3 regions of the Amycolatopsis pigmentata genome follow, and region 1 is predicted to be linked to each of the others. Evidence: riboswitches for the same ligand, from Rfam matches in the RefSeq annotation. Region 1 holds a riboswitch; each other region holds the start of a gene.
What was found. Region 1 has a riboswitch for S-adenosylmethionine ahead of thrC (threonine synthase). Riboswitches for the same ligand answer to the same signal wherever they lie in the genome.
Positions count from the first base shown of each region.

Region 2: it holds a riboswitch for S-adenosylmethionine, as region 1 does, so the genes downstream of both, ACFSXZ_RS40040 (aminotransferase class V-fold PLP-dependent enzyme) here and thrC (threonine synthase) in region 1, are expected to answer to the same signal.
Region 3: it holds a riboswitch for S-adenosylmethionine, as region 1 does, so the genes downstream of both, ACFSXZ_RS22425 (methionine ABC transporter ATP-binding protein) here and thrC (threonine synthase) in region 1, are expected to answer to the same signal.

Region 1 covers NZ_JBHUKR010000021.1:717,201-723,454, reverse strand. Annotated here, with positions in the region: gene ACFSXZ_RS34665 (VOC family protein) at 1-303, opposite strand, end outside; gene ACFSXZ_RS34660 (EamA family transporter) at 325-1,191, opposite strand; gene rpsT (30S ribosomal protein S20) at 1,499-1,759, shown strand; gene holA (DNA polymerase III subunit delta) at 1,836-2,813, opposite strand; SAM riboswitch class I at 2,927-3,059, shown strand; gene thrC (threonine synthase) at 3,073-4,338, shown strand; gene ACFSXZ_RS34640 (MMPL family transporter) at 4,492-6,254, shown strand, end outside.
Region 2 covers NZ_JBHUKR010000029.1:105,791-112,044, reverse strand. Annotated here, with positions in the region: gene ACFSXZ_RS40060 (MFS transporter) at 1-1,342, opposite strand, end outside; gene ACFSXZ_RS40065 (penicillin-binding transpeptidase domain-containing protein) at 1-38, shown strand, start outside; gene ACFSXZ_RS40055 (ArsR/SmtB family transcription factor) at 1,408-2,097, shown strand; gene ACFSXZ_RS40050 (DUF167 domain-containing protein) at 2,094-2,363, shown strand; gene ACFSXZ_RS40045 (potassium/proton antiporter) at 2,433-3,911, shown strand; SAM riboswitch class IV at 3,939-4,053, shown strand; gene ACFSXZ_RS40040 (aminotransferase class V-fold PLP-dependent enzyme) at 4,088-5,425, shown strand; gene lspA (signal peptidase II) at 5,490-6,047, shown strand; gene ACFSXZ_RS40030 (RluA family pseudouridine synthase) at 6,044-6,254, shown strand, end outside.
Region 3 covers NZ_JBHUKR010000011.1:66,631-72,884, reverse strand. Annotated here, with positions in the region: gene ACFSXZ_RS22435 (patatin-like phospholipase family protein) at 1-666, opposite strand, end outside; gene ACFSXZ_RS22430 (MarR family winged helix-turn-helix transcriptional regulator) at 755-1,201, opposite strand; gene ACFSXZ_RS22425 (methionine ABC transporter ATP-binding protein) at 1,411-2,421, opposite strand; SAM riboswitch class I at 2,620-2,710, opposite strand; gene rsmA (16S rRNA (adenine(1518)-N(6)/adenine(1519)-N(6))-dimethyltransferase RsmA) at 2,818-3,687, opposite strand; gene ACFSXZ_RS22415 (transglycosylase family protein) at 3,734-5,119, opposite strand; gene ACFSXZ_RS22410 (transglycosylase family protein) at 5,116-6,254, opposite strand, start outside.

The sequences.
Region 1 (6,254 bases):
GGAGATCCACGCCTCGTCCAGCCCCCACGGTTCCCGCCGCGCCTCCCGGTCGGGGGTGACGCCGCGGCCCGCCAGTTCCGCCAGGGTGGCCGGCAGGTTCTCGACCTGCAGCCACAACTGGAGGTTGCCGCCTTCTCCCGGCGTTCCCTGCCCGGCGACCTCAAGGAATCCCTGACCCAGGAAGAACACGGTGCCGCCCGGGAAGGTCCGGTAGATCGCCAGACCGAGGACGTCGGCATAGAACGCGGTCGTCTTTTCGGGGTCGACGGGCCTGACGAGGAACCGGCTGCTCAACACGTGCATGGACCCTGCCTACCTCAGCGGTCAGGAGGCGGCAATCGCCGCGATCCCGGTCAGCACGATCACCGAGCCGGTCAGCCGTCGCGCCGGGTCGGCCTCCCCGAGGACCAGCCACGCGGCGAGGCCACCGAGCACGATGCTGACCTCGCGGGCGGGCGCGACGAGGCTCACCGGAGCCATCCGCATCGCGTAGAGCACCAGCAGGTAGGCCACCGGCGAAAAGACCCCGACGATCAGCACCTCCCGCCGGTGAGCCCGCCACAACCCGGCGAGGTCGCCCCGGCCCAGCGCCGACGGCGCGAGCAGCAGGCTCTGCAACAGCGCCCCGGCACTGAAATAGACCAGCGGGGGCACCGCGAGGGCGTTGACCGAGTGGTCGTCCCAGAGCGTGTACGCCGCGATCGTCAGTCCGGTGAGCAGCCCGTAGCCGATGCCCGACCGCCGGGCACGCGGATCGGTCTGCCCGGCGCTCCGGCCGCCACCGATCAGCAGCACTCCCGCCACGACCAGGAACGCGCCGACCAGACCCAGCGCTCCCGGCCGCTCACCGAACAGGACGACCGCCGCCAGCACGGACAGCAGAGGACCGCTGCCCCGGGCGACCGGATACACCACGGAGAGGTCACCGACGGCGTATCCGCGCTGCAGGACGATGCCGTAGGCGACGTGACACACCGCGGTGACGGCCGCGGCGGCCAGCCAGGTCCATTGTGGACGCTGTGGGGCCAGGACCAGCATGGCGGCGGCGAGCGGCAGGCAGCACACCGCACTGGTGGTGTAGTAGAGGAAGACGAAGCTCGCACCGCCGTCACGGACACGCTTGGCGGCGAGATTCCAGCCGGCGTGCACGACCGCGGCGAGGAGCACGAGAGCGAGGGCAGAGCCGTTCACCGAGGGCCTTTCCGGCCTTCCGCGGGCGCGAAAGGACCAGGCCCTCATGGCTTTTGTCCATTTCAGGTGTACCGGCGGCCCCATTCCCGCCGGCTGGTACCGCTCGGACCGGACCCGGCGGCCCCTGGTTGTGGGACAGGTAGGCGGGGTGCCGGCGGAACCCTAGGCACTGCCAGACCACCATAGCGCCGCTGGTAATGTTGTCGACCGTTGCCGCGTGGCATTCCGCCAGGGAGGAAACCCGGTCACCGGGGCCACTACGAACGCGGCGGCGAACCCGACCCGATCATGATCAAGGAGCGCCCGCGTGGCCAACATCAAGTCCCAGATCAAGCGCATCAAGACCAACGAGAAGGCGCGCCTGCGCAACCAGTCGGTCAAGTCCTCGGTGAAGACCGCGATCCGCAAGTTCCGCGAGGCCGCCGAAGCCGGTGATCGGGACAAGGCGATCGAGCTGCAGCGCGAGGCCGCCAAGAAGCTGGACAAGGCCGCCAGCAAGGGTGTCATCCACCCCAACCAGGCCGCGAACAAGAAGTCGGCGATGGCCAAGCGCGCCAACGCGCTCTGAGCTTCCCTCGAAGGCCCCGCACGAGTCCCTCGTGCGGGGCCTTCGCATGTGTCCTTCCTCCACTACGAAGCCGTGGTCAGCGCTTCTCGCGGGCGGACACGAGGTCGAGGACGGCGCGCTCGAGCGCGTAGGTGGGGTCGGCCGCCGCGCCCTTCACCTCGGCGTTGACGCGGGCCACGATCGCCATCGCCTCGGCCAGCCCGGCTTGCCCCCAGCCGCGCGCCTGTCCCTGCGCCTTGCGGATCTTCCAGGGCGGCATGCCCAGCTCGCCCGCCATCTGGTTCGGGTTGCCCCGCCCCGCGGCCGACACCCGCGCGATCGTGCGCACGGCGTCGGCGAGCGCGTCGGCGACCAGGACGTGCGGCACCCCGATCTGGGTCGCCCAGCGCATCGACTCCAGCGCCGCGGCCCGGTCCCCGGCGACCGCCCGCTCGGCCACCGCGAACCCGGTGACGTCGGCGCGGCCCCGGTGATACCGGCGCACCGCCTGCTCGTCCACCTCGCCACCGGAGTCGGCCACCAGCTGTGCCGCCGCCGACGCCAGCTCACGCAGTTCCCCGCCCACCGAGTCGATCAGCGCGGCCACGGCCACCGGGTCGATCCGGCCGCCGACCCGGCGGACCTCGGCGCGGACGAACGCCTCCCGCTCCGCGGGCTTCGTGATCTTGGCGCATTCGGTGATCTCCGCCCCCGCCTTGCGCAGCGTGGCCGGGAGCGCCTTCGCCGCCTTGGCCCGCCCTCCCCCGGAGTGCACGACGATCAGCACGATCCCGTCCTCGGGCTGGCGGAGGTAGGCCAACAGCGCGTCCGCCACCTCCTGCGATATGTCTTGCGCCGCTTCGAGGACGATCAGCCTGCCCTCGCTGAACAGGGAGGGACTGACCAGTTCCGCGAACGCGGGGGGTGTGAGTTCCGACACCCGGACCCGGGTGACGTCACTGGTCGGGTCGGACCGGCGCGCCGCGTCGAGGGCAGCACGAACAGCCCGTTCGACGAGGAGGTCCTCTTCGCCGAGCACGAGGTGGAGCGACGGAACGGTCACGGAGGCTGGCACACGTCGATCCTGCCACGGTGGCGCCCGGCCCCGGGACCATGGCGGGACCCGGACATCGTGTCGTATGTTGTTACAGACGCATTGCCTGGCGTGAAGCGTCCACAACCGAATACCGCTCATCCAGAGGGGCAGAGGGAACGGCCCGATGAAGCCCCGGCAACCGGCGTCAGCCTGTCATCTCGAGTCCGCGAGGTAGCTGACGACCACGGTGCCAATTCCGGCCCGCACCAGCGGGACAGATGAGGAAAGGAACCTCGCGATGACCGCAGCCCTCAGTTCGACCGGAACCCGCCGCGTGCTCGACCTGGGCCCCGCCGTGGAACTGGTGTCCAAGGAGGAGGGCCACCGCCAGCCGCTCGCCCCGGAGTTCGTCTCCGCCGCGGACTTTTCGCCGCTGGAGGTCGCCTACGACTTCGGCCGGGTGCGCCGTGAGGACATCGAAGCCGGGCCCCGCAACATCTGGCGGTACAAGAAGCTGCTGCCGGTGCCCTCCGATGTCGAGCGGATCCCGAACACCGAACCCGGCTGTACCCGGCTGATCCGGGCCGACCGGCTCGCCAAGGAGCTGGGCGTCAAGCGGATCTGGGTCAAGGACGACACCGGCAACCCGACCCATTCGTTCAAGGACCGCGTGGTCGCGGTGGCGCTGGCCGCCGCCCGCCAGTTCGGTTTCGACACGCTCGCCTGCCCGTCCACCGGCAACCTCGCCAACGCGGTCGGTGCCGCCGCGGCCCGGGCGGGCTGGCGCTCGGTGGTGCTCATCCCGTCTTCGCTGGAGCGCGCCAAGGTGCTCACCACCGCGGTCTACGGCGGGAACCTGATCGCGGTGGACGGCAACTACGACGACGTCAACCGGCTGGCCACCGAACTCGCCGCCGACCACGAAACCTGGGCGTTCGTGAACGTCAACGTCCGCCCGTACTACTCCGAGGGCTCCAAGACGCTCGCCTTCGAAATCGCCGAGCAACTCGGCTGGCGGCGGCCGGAGCAGATCGTGGTGCCGATCGCCTCCGGTTCCCAGCTGACCAAGGTCGACAAGGGGTTCCGCGAACTGGCCCAGGTCGGCCTGGTCGAGGACACCCCCTACAAGGTCTTCGGCGCGCAGGCGACCGGTTGCTCGCCGGTGTCCACCGCCTTCCGCAACGGTCATGACGTGGTGCAGCCGGTCAAGCCCGACACCATCGCCAAGTCACTGGCCATCGGCAACCCGGCCGACGGGCCTTACGTGCTCGACACGGTGAACCGCACCGGTGGCGCCATCGAAGACGTCAGCGACGAGGAAATCGTCGAAGGCATCCGGCTGCTGGCCCGCACGGAAGGGGTCTTCACCGAAACCGCGGGTGGCGTCACCGTCGCGACGGCGAAGAAGCTGATCGAGGCTGGCAAGATCGACCCGGACGCGGAGACGGTGCTGATCATCACCGGTGAGGGGCTCAAGACCCTCGACGCGATCGAAGGCCGCGTCGGCCCGCGCGCGACGGTTCCGCCCTCCGCCGCCGCGGTGCGCGAGGTGCTCGGGGACTAGCGCTCCCCTCCGGGCGGCCGGGACCGGTCCCGGCCGCCTATGACGTGGTGGTGATGCCCGCGCACCAAGTTGGGACGGTGGCCGGGTGTGCTCCGCTGCCCCGCACCGGGTCCACACGGACCGTCCGGCCTCGACAGGAGGGGTGGCAGCGCGATGAACCGCGTGGGAAGAGCGGCGAAGATTCCGTCCCACCGCTGGGGCAAATGGGTCATCCTCGTGCTGTGGATCGGCGCGCTCGCCTTTCTCGCGCCGCTGGCGACCAAGCTCAGTGAGGTCGAGAACAACCGGCCGGAGTCGTGGCTGCCCGGCACCGCCGAGTCGACCCGCGTTCTCGCCGCGGTGCAGGAGTTCCGTTCGGGCGACCAGATACCCGCCATCGTCGTCTACGAGAAGCCTGGCGGCCTGACTCCCGCGGACCTCACCCTCATCGCGGGCAACGCCCACCAGCTCACGACGATCGACGGCGTGGCGGGCGCCACCGGGCCGTTCACTTCCGGCGAGCGACCCCCACAGGCGGCGGAGGTCGTCGTCCCGGTCAGCGTGGGCACTCAGGGCTTCAACAAACTCGCCGGCATCGTCGACGACATCCGCACCACGGCGGCCCAGGGGGTCAGCGGGATTTCCGTGCACGTCACCGGGCCCGGCGGCAACAACGCGGACTCGTCCAGGGCCTTCGCGGGCATCGACAGCGCGCTGTTGTTCGCCGCGCTGGGCGTCGTCATCGTGATGTTGCTCATCACCTACCGCAGTCCGATTCTCTGGGTGTTCCCGGTGCTCTCGGTCGGTGCCGCGCTGATGGCCTCCGAGGGCGTGATCTACCTGTTCGCCAAGTACGCCGGGCTGACGGTGAACGGGCAGAGCGCGGGCATCCTGACGGTCCTGGTGTTCGGCGCGGGCACCGACTACGCCCTGCTGCTCGTCGCCCGCTACCGGGAGGAACTGCGCAGGCACTTCGACCGGCACGAGGCGATGGCCTTCGCGCTGCACCGCGCCGGGCCCGCGGTCTGGGCCAGTGCGGCGACGGTCATCGCGGGCATGTTGTGCCTGATGCTCGCCGAACTGAACTCCACCGCGGGCCTCGGACCGGTCGGGGCGATCGGTATCGGCGTCGGCCTGCTCGCGATGGTCACCCTGCTGCCCGCACTACTGGTGATCTTCGGACGCTGGGTGTTCTGGCCGGTCAAACCCGACTTCGGGTCGGCCGAGGGCACCCGGACCGGCCTGTGGGCGCGGGTCGGCAGGCGCATCGACCGGGCTCCCCGGGTGACCTGGGTCGTCACCTCACTGGTGCTGGTCGTGCTGGCGCTGGGCACCCTCACGTTGCGGGCCGACGGGCTGAGCAACGCCGGTACGTACACCAACGTCCCGGATTCCGTTGTCGGGGAACAGGTTCTGGCCCGGCATTTTCCGGCCGGGGCGGGACAGCCGATCCAAATCGTGAGCAACTCGGCCCAGGCAGGCCAGGTTCGCGCCGCCGCGGCCACCGTCCCCGGAGTTTCGTCGGTGAGCACCCCGGTCGTCCGCGACGGCGCCGCCTACATCGAGGCGATCACGCGCGACGCCCCGGACAGCGGAACGGCGAGCGCCACCCTGCAACAGGTCCGTGACGCCGTTCATGGCGTTCCGGGCGCGGACGCGATCGCGGGTGGTCCGTCAGCCGTCCGGCTGGATACCCGGGCGGCCAGCACCGCCGATCGCGACCTGATCATCCCGATCGTGCTCACCGTGGTGTTCCTCATCCTCGTGGTCCTGCTACGCGCGTTGCTCGCGCCGGTGCTCCTGATCGCGACGGTGGTGTTGTCGTTCTTCTCCACGCTCGGGATCAGTGCGTTCTTCTTCAACCACGTCTTCGGGTTCGAGGGCGCCGATCCGTCGTTCCCGCTCTATGTCTTCGTGTTCCTGGTGGCGCTGGGCAT
Region 2 (6,254 bases), on a different contig from region 1:
AGCCCGCGGTCTCGGTCGCGGCGGCGTTCCTGCGCTGAGCGCGCGGCACCCGCCAGGCGGCCGCCGCGCCGAGCGCCACGACCGCCGTGCCGGCCAGCAGCGCGGCACGGTAGCCGTGACCGGCGAAGACGGCGCCCATCACCGCGACCCCGAAACCGACTCCGGCCATGCGGGCCAGGTTGGCCACGCCACCGGCGAGGCCCGCCCGGTCCGGCGGCACCGCGGACACGGCGACGCCCATCACCGGACCGGCGTTGAAGCCGATGCCCAGCCCGGTCACGGCGAAGCCGAGTTCCACCACGGGTACCGGCGCGTCGGCACCCGCGACCGCCAGCGTGAGCAGGCCCGCGCCGAGCAGCGTCATCCCGGCGGTCATCGGCCGTCGTGGGCCGAACCGGGTCGCGAGCCTGCCCGCGACCGGGGAACCTGCCATGATCATGAGTGGCTGGGGAAGCAGTTGGAACCCGGCCACCAGGGCGCCGGCGTGCCGTTGCAGAACCAGGCCCGCCAGCAGCAGTTCGCCGTAGGCGCCGAAGGTCATGCACAGGGCGACGACGGCGGCGATCGGCAGCGGGCCACGCCGGAGTAGCCCGAGCGGCAGCATCGGCCCGGGACGGCGCTCCACCGCGACGAACGCGGCGAGACAGGCCACACCGATCGCCGTCGCGACGGCGACCCTTGGCGAGGCCCAACCCGAGCGGCCGGTCTCCACAATGGCGTAGGTGAGCGCGGTCAGGAAGGCGATCGCGAGGACCTGCCCGCCGACATCGACGCGGCGTGCCTGCCGGCCGGCCGACTCCGGCACGGCCATGCTCAGCGCCAGCGCGGCGGCGCCGATCGGCAGGTTCAGCCAGAAGATCGCCTGCCAGCCGGTCACCTGGACCAGCAGGCCACCCAGAATCGGACCGCTGGCCAGGGCGATTCCGGTGACCGCCGACCACGCGGCCATCGCCCGGTCACGCTCGCGTCCCTGGGGGAACACCACCGAGAGGATCGCCAGACTTTGCGGGATCGTCAGCGCCGCGCCGGCGCCCTGGAGGGCCCGTCCGGTGACGAGCGCGGCCAGGCCGGGGGCGGCCGCGCAGAGCGCCGACCCCGCCGCGAAAGTGGCGATGCCGCAACGGAAAAGCCGTCGCCTGCCGAAGCGGTCGCCCAGGGTGCCGCCGGTCAGCAGCAACGCCGCGAAGGTGACGTTGTAGGCGTCCATCACCCATTGGAGATCGGCCAGGGAGCCGCGCAGGTCCCGGCCGATCGACGGCAGCGCCAGGTTGACCGCGGTCGTGTCGGTCTGCGCGAGGAACAGGCCGAGGCACATGGCCACGAGGGTGATTCGCTTGATCATGTGGCCGATGCTAGGAACGGGAAGTTTCGGCGCGGACCGAAACGACGGTGCCCTAGCGTGGGGGTATGGAGACCGTTGAGCTCGCGGAAGTTGCCTCGGCGCTCGCCGATCCGAGCCGCGCCGCGATGTGCCTGGCCCTGCTCGACGGCCGGGCCTGGACCGTCGGCGAACTCGCGCGTTCGGCCGGGATCCGGCCGTCCACGGCCAGCGAGCACGTGGCACGCCTGCGGGACGCCGGGTTCGTCTCGGGTGTTCGCCAGGGCAGGCACAGCTACGTCCGGATCAGCGACCCACGGGTCGCCGAGTTGATCGAGCGCCTGGCCGAGCACGCCGAACACCGGCCGGTCCACGGACTCCGCGAATCGGTCCGGGCGCGGCGCCTGAAGTTCGCCCGCACCTGCTACGACCACCTGGCCGGGGTCCTGGCGGTCGCGCTGCGGGACGGCATGGTGAGCACCGGCCTGGTCGATCTCCGGGACGGGCTGACGCTTACCGCTCGCGGCCGCGACGTGCTGTCCGGGCTGGGCGTCGCGGTGCCGGACGGCGGGCGCCGTCCGCTACTGCGCGAGTGTCTCGATTGGACCGAGCGCAGGGAGCATTTCGGTGGCGCCCTGCCCGCCGCGATCCTGGCCCACGGTGTCGCGGCGGGATGGCTCTCGCGGGAGCCGCACCGCGCTGTCCGGGTCCACGCCGTCGAACCGTTCGCGCGACTCGGGGTCGAGCGCGGGGAACTGGCCTGGCCGGGAGCGGCATGATGCGGATCCCGGTCCGGGTCAAGCCCGGCGCCAGGCGAGACGCGGTCGGCGGGGACTTCGACGGCGCGCTCGTCGTCACGGTGCGGGCCCCGGCCGTGAACGGCAAGGCGAACGAGGCCCTGCGCCGGGTCCTGGCCGCCGCACTCGGCGTCCGTGCGCGGGATCTCGTTGTGGTGCAAGGAGAACGCGCGCGCAACAAGGTGATCGATCTCGCCGACCCACCGCCCGGCACCGAGGAGCTCTTGACCACACTGCGACTGGGGTGACCGGCCTCCCCGCACCGGTTCTCTATGCTGGACAGTGCGAACCGGGTGGTGGGGTAGGGGAGGTTGCTGGTGGCGGAGCTTCCAGTCGTGCTGGGACTGGGCGCGGCCGTACTGCTGGCTTCCGTCCTCGCGGTCCGGTTGTCCACGCGGCTCGGGCTGCCGTCGTTGTTGCTCTACCTGGGCATCGGCGTGCTTCTCGGCGAGGCCGGTTTCGGCATTCGCTTCTCCGACGCTTCGCTCACCCAGTCGCTGGGGCTGGCCGCGCTGGTCCTGATCCTCACCGAAGGTGGCCTGACCACCCGCTGGTCGACCGTGAAACCCGCGCTGGCACAGGGAATCCTTCTGTCCACAGTGGGTGTCGTGCTGGCCATCGCGATCACCGGCACCGCGCTGCACTGGCTGCTCGGCCTCGAGTGGCGGATCGCGCTCCTGTGGGGTGCGGTGCTGTCGTCCACCGACTCGGCGGCCGTGTTCTCGGTGCTGCGGACCGTCGGCATCCGCCAGCGGCTCGTCGGCACGCTCGAACTGGAGTCCGGCATCAACGACGCCCCCGCCTACATCGCGGTGGTCGTGCTGGCCGAGGGCACGCGGCTCGACTGGTCGCTGCCGCTGCTGGAGATCTACGAACTCGCCGCGGGCGCCGGGATAGGCCTGCTCCTCGGCGTCGCCGGGGCGTGGGCGCTCAGACGGGCCGCGCTGCCTGCCACCGGTCTCTATCCGCTCGCCACCGTGGCCGTCTGCGTGGTCGCCTACGCCTCCGGCCAGTTCGCGCACGCTTCCGGATTGCTCGCCACCTATGTCGCCGCGCTCGTGCTCGGCAACGCGCGGCTGCCGCACCGGTCCGACACGATCTCCTTCGCCGAAGGGCTCGGATGGCTCGCGCAGATCGGGTTGTTCGTGTTGCTGGGGTTGTTCGCTTCGCCGGAGCGGTTGCTGGAGAGCATCGTGGCGGGGCTCATCGCCGGGGGTGTGGTGTTGCTGTTGGGAAGACCGCTCTCGGTTCTGCTGTCGCTCGCGCCCTTCCGGCTGCCGTGGCGAGAACAGGCGTTCCTGTCCTGGGCGGGGCTGCGAGGCGCGGTGCCGATCGTGCTGGCGATGATCCCCCTGGCGAAGGGGGTGCCCGACGCCGAACGGCTGGTGGACGCCGTGTTCGTCCTGGTGATCGTGCTCACACTGGTGCAGGGCTGGACCTTGGCGCCGATGGCGAAGTTCCTCGGCCTCGGCGTCCGTGGTCAGGCCGAGGAGATCGAGGTCGACGTCGCCGCGCTCGACGAACTGGACGCCGCGCTGTTGCAGGTGCGCATCCAGCCCGGATCCCGGCTCCACGGCGTTTACCTGGCCGAACTGCGACTGCCGGTGGGCGCGTCGCTCAGCCTCATCGTCAGGGAAGGCGTCAGTTTCACGCCCCAGAAGACGAGCCGCCTGCAGCAGGGCGACCAACTGCTCGTCGTCGCCACCGAGGGTTCGCGTGACGCGGCCGAACGCCGCCTGCGCGCGGTCGACCGCGCGGGCCGTCTCGCCCGGTGGCGGGGCGAATCAGGCGATTGACGGCGGTGGTGTTAGGGTCCTGGCCAAGGTCATGAGTGCCAGCGCGAAGCCCCGGCTCGCTGGCCGGCAACCCTCCTACCGCGGTGGGGTGCCCCGGGTGAGGACCTGGTTCGCGGCGAAGTGCCGTGAGCAAGCGCGGGCCCCGTGGTGGGTCCCATGGCCGCCAGGGAGGCATCGTGACGCTCGCTTTCACGCCCAGGATCGTCGTTCCGCAGGTCACCGGTCAACCGCCGGTCCCGTTGGTGACCGGTGGGGAGATCGCTTACGCGAACCTTGATCACGCGGCGAGCACGCCCTGCCTGGAGGCGGTGCGCCGTGCCGTCGACGAGTTCCTCCCGTGGTACGCGAGCGTGCACCGGGGTGCCGGTTTCGCCTCACGCGTGTCCACGAAGGTCTATGACCGAACCCGCGATGTGCTGCGCCGCTTCACTTCCGCCCGCGACGACGACCTGGTGATCTTCACCCGCAACACCACCGACGCGCTGAACCTGCTCGCCCGCGCCCTTCCCCGGGACACTTCGGTGGTGCTGTTCGACACCGAGCACCACGCCGCGCTCCTGCCGTGGCGGGGCCCGAACGTGATCCGCGTGCCCGCTCCGCGCACCCGCGCGGCCGCTGTGTCCGTTGTGGACAGTGCACTGGCCGCGTGTCCGGAGGGACCGCGCCTGGTCGTGGTCACCGGAGCGTCGAACGTGACGGGTGAACTGCTCCCGGTCGCCGAGATCGCCGCGGTGGCCCGGCGTCACGGCGCGCGGGTAGCGCTCGACGCCGCCCAACTCGCGCCGCACCGGCCCATTTCGTTGCGGGAGCTCGATGTCGATTTCGTGGCGCTGTCGGGACACAAGCTCTACGCGCCGTTCGGGGCGGGCGCTCTCGTCGGCCGGGCCGACTGGCTGAGCGAGGCGCGGCCGTATCTCGCCGGAGGCGGGGCGACGAAGGCGGTGCGGGTGAGCGACGAGGCCGCCGGTGGCCTCGAGGTGGAATGGAATCCGGGACCGGAGCGGCACGAGGCCGGATCCCCGAACACGGTCGGTGTCCATGCGCTCGGCGTCGCCTGTGCTCGGCTCGCGGCGAACTGGGATGCCGTGATCGCGCACGAAGACGCCTTGCTGGACCGGCTGGGCCGGGGGCTGCGCACCGTGCCCGGACTGGCCGAGCTGCGTCTGTTCGACGGTGAGGCCGCCAGGGTCGGCACGGTCGCTTTCGTGGTCGACGGGTTCGACCCCGGGCTGCTGGCCGCGGTGCTGTCCGCCGAGTACGGGATCGGCGTGCGTGACGGAGCGTTCTGCGCGCATGTCGCCGCTCGCCGGCTGATCTCGGTGGCCGGCGGTGAGGGGATCAGGGCGCTGCGGGTGAGCCTGGGCCTGGGCACCACCGAAGAGCACGTGGACCGGCTGGTGACGGCACTCCGGCGCATTGTCACCGAGGGCGCTCACTGGGCCTACACGACCTCGGACGGCCGGTGGGAGCCAAGCCCGGATCCCCGGGAGTGGCCGTCCTTCCTGGCGAGCTGAGCGCTGTGGGTGCGTCCGGGACCCACGGCGGGGCGCCCCGGACAGCGGCGTGGACAATGACCGGGTGAGCACCGAACAGGGATCGCAGCCGGACACCGAAGCCCCTCCCGCCCCACCGAAGCGGCGCGTGGGCCTCCTGGCCGTGGTCGCCACGACCGCGTTCGGGCTCGACCTCGCCACCAAGGCGATCGTCGCGTCCACTTTGGAGGGTCATGAGCCGGTCCGGGTACTCGGTGGCCTGGTCTACCTGCAGCTGATCCGCAACCCCGGCGCGGCCTTCGGCATGGCCACCGGCATGACCTGGGTGCTCGCGCTGGTCGCGATGGCCGTGGTGATCGCGCTGATCTGGTTCGCCCGGCGGCTGCGCTCCGGGTGGTGGGCGTTCGGGCTCGGGCTCGTGCTGGCCGGGGCCCTGGGCAACCTCGTCGACCGCATCTTCCGCGCGCCCGGACCGTTTCGCGGTCACGTCGTGGACTTCATTTCGGTGTTCGCCCCGGACGGCGACGTGTGGCCGGTGTTCAACATCGCCGACTCCTCGATCTGCGTGGGCGGCGTGCTGATCGTGCTGCTGTCCCTGCTCGGCCGTGACTACGACGGCTCGGTCCGGAGCGCGAAGAAGTGAGCGTCCGGATGCTGCCCGTGCCGGACGGCCTGGACGGGATGAGAGTGGACGCCGGGCTGGCCAAGCTGCTCGGACTGTCCCGGACTGTGGTCGCCGAGCTGGCCGAGTCCGGCGAGGTGCTCCTGGACGGGCGGCCCGCCGGGAAGTCCGACCGGCTGGCCGCGGGTGGACTGCTGGAAGTGCGGTTGCCGGAGCCGGACAATCCCG
Region 3 (6,254 bases), on a different contig from region 1:
GGCGCCGTGGGTCCCGAGGGGGTGGCAGGACAGGACCACGACCACGTCGGTCGGCGGCGCCGCGGTGGCGTTCACGTGGCTGACGATGCCGCCGTCCATGTAACGGCTTCCGTTGATGGTGACGGGGGGAAACAGCATCGGGACCACGCAACTGGAGGCGACAGCGTGCAGTAGCGGCACGCCGGATTCTTGGTCCCACACGACCAAGTCGCCGGTGTCGGTGTCGACTGCGGTGCATCGGAAGCCCGCAGGCCAGGCGACGCCGTCGAGCGTGCCGAACAGGCCGAGGTAGACGTCTTCGGCGAGCGTGCTCGCCTCCTGCGCTGCGTGGCCGATTGCCTTTAGCGCTGGACGTGGGTCGCTGTCGAGGCTTGCCTGACGCCTTGCGCTTACGAAGGCCGCACCGCCTGCCGCCAGGCCATCGGGGTCGACGCTCTGCCTGAGCGCTGCCAGGGCGGTGAGTGCCTCGGTGATGTCACGGCCGCTGGCCAGCAGTGCGCCGACGAGGGCACCTGCGGATGTGCCCACGATTGCCCCACCTCCCGCCATGTCGACACCGGCCTCGCGCAGCCCTGTGAGCAGACCAGTCTGCCAACCGACACCGACGGCGCCACCGCCGCCAAGAACGAGAGCGCGTGTGGGTGAGCCATTTCGCGACGAAGTCACTGCTGTTCCCTTCACGGATAAGGTCGATTGCCTCTCCGGCTCGGCGCAGTAGCGCACAGACCGCTCGGACGCCGAACGACTGCCGGATCTACCGGGCCTCGGGGTGGCTCCGGGCGACCAGCCGGGTCTCGATGTTCCGCAGGGTCGAGATCGCGGCGTCGATCTCGTCGGAGTCGGTCACGGCGTCCTCGAGGAGGTGGCTCCAGATTTCGCGCAATCGTTGCAGGTTCTCCTGCGCCTTCTCGGTGGGATACAGACGCACCCGCCGCGCGTCGCGTTGATCCGCGTCACGCCGGACCAGGCCCGCCTTCTCCAGGCGTCGCACAGCCCGGCTGAAGTTGCTTGAGATCATCTGGGTGGCCTCGGCGGCGTCACCGGCCAACGTGCCCGGGTGGCGGTCGATATACCGCATCACCGCCCCTTCCAGCGGTGTTCCCGACTCGGCTTCGGCCGCCTTCGACGCCCCGATGTGCCGGCCCACCGCCAGGATCAGGTCGGCGAGTTCGAACAGCCTCGAAGTCTGCGCCTCGTCCATGCGGCGGGACCTCCGCCATCGCATCGTGATGCCTGTCAATTGATAGGAATCCTACAGGTTGCGTAGTTTTCCTGTCAATTGACAGGCATCGATGGACAGTCGAACTCCGAGCCGCCGACGCGATCGAAGGATGAAGAGCGCGCCAAAGCCCCGGGCACGTTGGCACGATGGTCTACGGCCGCACCGGCGGGCCGATCTCGAACACTCGATCAGGCGGCGACGGGGCAGGTAAGGGTGGCTACGGGGCTGACGTGCGCGCCGCGGTCGGCGATCCACGACAGGGCGGCCTCCGAGCAGGTGCCGCGCAGGGCGAGGCGGAAGTGGGCGACCGGGGTGTCGCCGACCCGCGTGAGCCCGCCGCCGATGGTGGCGATTTCCACGTCGAACCGGCTCGACGCTTCGGGCAGCAGCGCGCCGACCGAGGCGAAGCCGATCAGCACCACGTCGGCCACGCGGTCGTAGCGTGCGGACTGCGCGCGCGGCGTCTCGATCGCCGGGAGCACGGCACGGGCGGTGTGGCTGGCCGGGTCGGTGATCAGCCCGAGCACGCTGCCCTGTTCCACCAGCCGCCCTTGCTCGAGCACGCCCACCTCGTCGCAGGCACGGCGCACCACGCTGCTGTCCTGGGTGGTCAGCAGCACTGTCACACCGAGTTCGGCCCGGGCCCGGTCGAGGACGGTCAGCACACCGGCGGCGTCGTCCTGGTCGATTCCGGCGGTCGGGTCGTCGGCGAGCAACACCGCGGGGCCGGCCGCGAGGGCCCGGGCGAGGCCTACTCGCCGCCGCTGCCCCTCGGTCAGTTCACCGGGAAGCTGCGCGGCCCGCTGGGTCAGACCCGTGAGGTCGAGGACGCGGCCTACCCGGCTGCGCCGCTGTGGTCCGTCCACGCCGAGCCGTTCCAGCGGTTCGGCGATGTTCCCGGCCACGGTGCGCTCGGCGCGTAGCGGCGGGTGCGCGTCGAGTGCGGCGACCTGGCGCCGAACCTCACGCAACCGTCGGCCGTCCAGCCTCGCCACGTTCAGCCCGTCCAGCCGCACCGTCCCGCGGTCGGGCTTCTCCCGCAGCGCGACGCAGCGCGCGAGGGTGGACTTGCCGGCGCCCGACGGGCCGAGGACCCCGTACAGCGCCCCGGCGCTCACTTCGATGCTCACATCACGGAGCGCCAGCACGGGTGTCTTCTCACCGGGAAAGGATTTGGTCAGATTTTCGACAGTGATCACGAAAAAGCTCCACAAGAAAATGGCACGGCCGCTTGTACCGCGGGCGCGCCGGCCGTCACCGAATGGCCGTCCGGAATGGACAGCAAACAGGTTGAAGGGGAATCAGCCGGAAACGAGAGTCAGCGGCGACATGCGCATACACTGCGTCGACACTCGTCGACTACCCGGCGCCTGGTGAGCATCGTGATGAACACGCATCCTCCATCGTTCCTGGCGTTAGCACCTGCCCCGAAGGGAGTGGTTGCTGCGACTTCGGCGAGCCAGGTCTCTCAGTCGCTCGGGATGGATACGCCTAGAGTACAGCCGATTCCACATGCTGGACGCAAGGCTTCGGCCACAGATCACACCACAACGTCACACGGACGGCGGCAGGCGCGCACTCAGCGCGTTCAAAAACTAACGAGCGGTGCGGCCACTCGTGTGCGCGCTCGCCGTTTCCGCGATCCGCGCGAAGTCCTCCACCGTCAACTGCTCGCCCCGCGCTCCCGGATCCACTCCCGCGGACTGGAGCACCTCGGCGGCCTTCGCGGCGGAACCCGCCCACGACGCCAACGCCGCCCGCAGGGTCTTACGCCGTTGCGAAAAGGCATTGTCGATCAAGGAAAAGACCGCCGCGCGGTCGCCCTGCCAGTCGCGGTCGACGCGCTCGAACGACACCAGCGCCGAATCCACATTCGGCACCGGCCAGAAGACCGAACGCGATACCGGGGCCACCTTCCGGGCGCGCCCGAACCACGCCAGTTTCACGCTAGGCACCCCATAGACCCGGCTCCCCGGTCCCGCGGCCATCCGGTCGGCGACCTCGGCCTGCACCATGACGAGCCCACTCCGCACCGACGGCAGTTCGGTCAGCAGGTGCAGCACGACCGGCACAGCGACGTTGTACGGGAGGTTCGCCACCAGCGCGGACGGCGGTGCCGGCAGGTCCTCCGCGCGCAACCGGAGCGCGTCACTGGCCAGCACGGTCAGGCGGGAAGCGGATTCGGGCGCGTAGGTGGCGGCCGTGGCGGGCAACCGGGCGGCCAGGACCGGGTCGATCTCGACCGCGGTGACCCGCGCGCCGGCGCCGAGCAGCCCGAGGGTCAGCGAGCCGAGTCCGGGCCCGACCTCGAGCACGTGGTCGTCCGGACCGACGCCGGCGAGGTCCACGATCCGGCGCACCGTGTTGGGATCGTGCACGAAGTTCTGGCCGAGCTTCTTCGTCGGCCGGACGTCCAGCTCGGCCGCCAGCCTCCGGATCTCGGCAGGCCCGAGCAGATGGGTCACGAGAGCGACCCTATCGCCCTTTGCCCGCCGGTCCGGTCCCGAGGGGTTACGAGAGACCCAGCTTGCTGCTGCATCCCGGCCAGGCGCTGTAGCTGCCGCCCCGGCCGGCCCGGACCCGTTCCGCCACCGCGATCTGCTGCTCACGGCTGGCCTGATCCGGTGTCGACGCGTACGCGCTGCCGCCGTAGGAGTTCCACGTCCCTTTGTCGAACTGCAGGCCGCCGTAGTAGCGGTTGCCGGTGTTGGCCGCCCAGTTGCCCCCGGCCTCGCATTTCGCGATCTGGTCCCAGACCGTGTCGCCGGAGGCCATGTTGGCCTGCTGCTTCTTGGTGCCGACCCGGACGATCTTCGGTTTGGGCGGGGTGAGCACCTGGGCCGACATCTGCTGCCTGCCGGTCTCCCTGCCGTTCTTCTTCGTGATCCGGTAGGTCACCTGCTGCTTGCCCGGCGTCCCCGGATCGTCGACCACCTGCTGCCCCGAAGACAGGGTCGGGTCGTCGTTCTTCTGGACCGGCGGGTCGATGTCCTCCTGCTGGGTGATCACCGAAACACCGGTGCGGCTGATGTGCACCTCGGCGTTGTCGGCCAGCTTCACGTCCAGGCCGCCGTCCACGGCGTCGTCCGGACCGAGCGAGAGGTTCTGCTCCTTGAGGAAGTCCGCGGTGCTGACGGAGGTCGTGGTGACCTGCCGGGGTGCGGTGTCACCGTCGTAGACGGTGACGTGCTTGAGGGTGTGCACCTCAACCGTCGAACCACCCAACGACAACGCCGCATCCGGCGCCACCGAAAACCACGTACCCGGACCCAGCTTCTCCGCCAAACCCAGCTGCGCCAGCGCATCACGCAAATTCGTGGCACGAACCCACGACTCCCGCGCCACACCATCCACAACCAGATTCAACTTCCGGCCACGGTCCAGCTTGATGACACCACCATCACCCACCGCGGCCTGCGGCGACGGCGACAACGCATCATGCTCACCCACAGACAGCCCGGCGTCATGCAACACCTCACCGACCGTCTTGCCAAAACTGTGAACCGTCTGCTCATGCCCATCGACATCAACGGTCACACTCTTATTCATCGCCAACGCCGCAGCACCACCACCCGTGATGCTGATCAACAACGCCAACACCGAACCCCGCAAAAACCGCCGCTTCCACGTCTTCACCGCGGAAACGCGTTCCTGCTCGTCCGGCAGCACGCCGGGCGCGCTCGGGCGCGGCATGACCAGCGGGGGGAGCACCGTGGTTTCGGCGTTGATGAGCTTGATCAGCTCGTCGACGTCGATCTCGGCCTCGGTCATCATGTCGTCGGCGTCAGGCCCCAGCACCGCGCGGATGTCGTGCTCGGTGATCGCAAGGTCACCCGAGACGTCCCAGTCGTCCTCGACGCTCGGCCAAGCGGAAGGGGCCGCCGGTCTGCCGCTCACGCGATGCCCGTCTTGACCGAGCACACCGGCCACGCGCCCCAGCCCTGACCGGCCTGGACCTTCTGCGCGATGGCGATCTGCTGTTCACGAGTGGCCTGGTAGGCGTGCTGGGCGTACTGCCCGCCGCCGTAGGCGAGCCAGGTCTGGTTCGTGAACTGCGGGCCCCCTTCGAACCCGTTGCCGGTGTTGGCCGCCCAGTTGCCACTCGCCTCGCACTGCACGAGTTTGTCCCAGAGCGCCCCGTTGCTGATGTCCGGCTGCTTGGTACCGACGCGGACGATCTTCGCCTTGGGCGGGGTGAGCACCTGGACCGAAAGCTGGAGGCGCGCGGTCTCCTTGCCGTTCCGCTTGGTGACCTTGTAAGTGACCATCTGGGTGCCCGGGGTGCCCGGGTCCTGGACCACCTGCTTGCCGGCGTCCAGCGTGTTGTCCTGGACCTGCTGGACGGGCGGGTCGATGTTCTCCTGCTGAGTGATCACCGAAACACCGGTGCGGCTGATGTGCACCTCGGCGTTGTCGGTCAGCTTGACCGCCGAGCCACCCAGGAGTTCGTCATCGGGCCCCAGGCTCAGGTTCTGATCCTTGAGGAAGTCACCCGCGGTGAGGGCGGTGGTGGTCAGCTTGCGCGGCGCGCTCTCGCCGTCGTAGAGGGTGACGTTTTTGAGGGTGTGGACCTCGACCGTCGAACCGCCCAACGACAACGCCGCATCCGGCGCTACCGAAAACCACGTACCCGGAGCGAACTTCTCCGCCAAACCCAGTTGCGCCAGCGCATCACGCAGGTTCGTGGCACGAACCCACGACTCCCGCGCCACACCATCCACAACCAGATTCAACTTCCGGCCATGATCCAGCTTGATGACACCACCATCACCCACCGCGGCCTGCGGCGACGGCGACAACGCATCATGCTCACCCACAGACAGCCCGGCGTCATGCAACACCTCACCGACCGTCTTGCCAAAACTGTGAACCGTCTGCTCATGCCCATCGACATCAACGGTCACACTCTTATTCATCGCCAACGCCGCAGCACCACCACCCGTGATGCTGATCAACAACGCCAACACCGAACCCCGCAAAAACCGCCGCTTCCACGTCTTCACCGCGGCGATCAGCGATTGTTCGGGTTCGT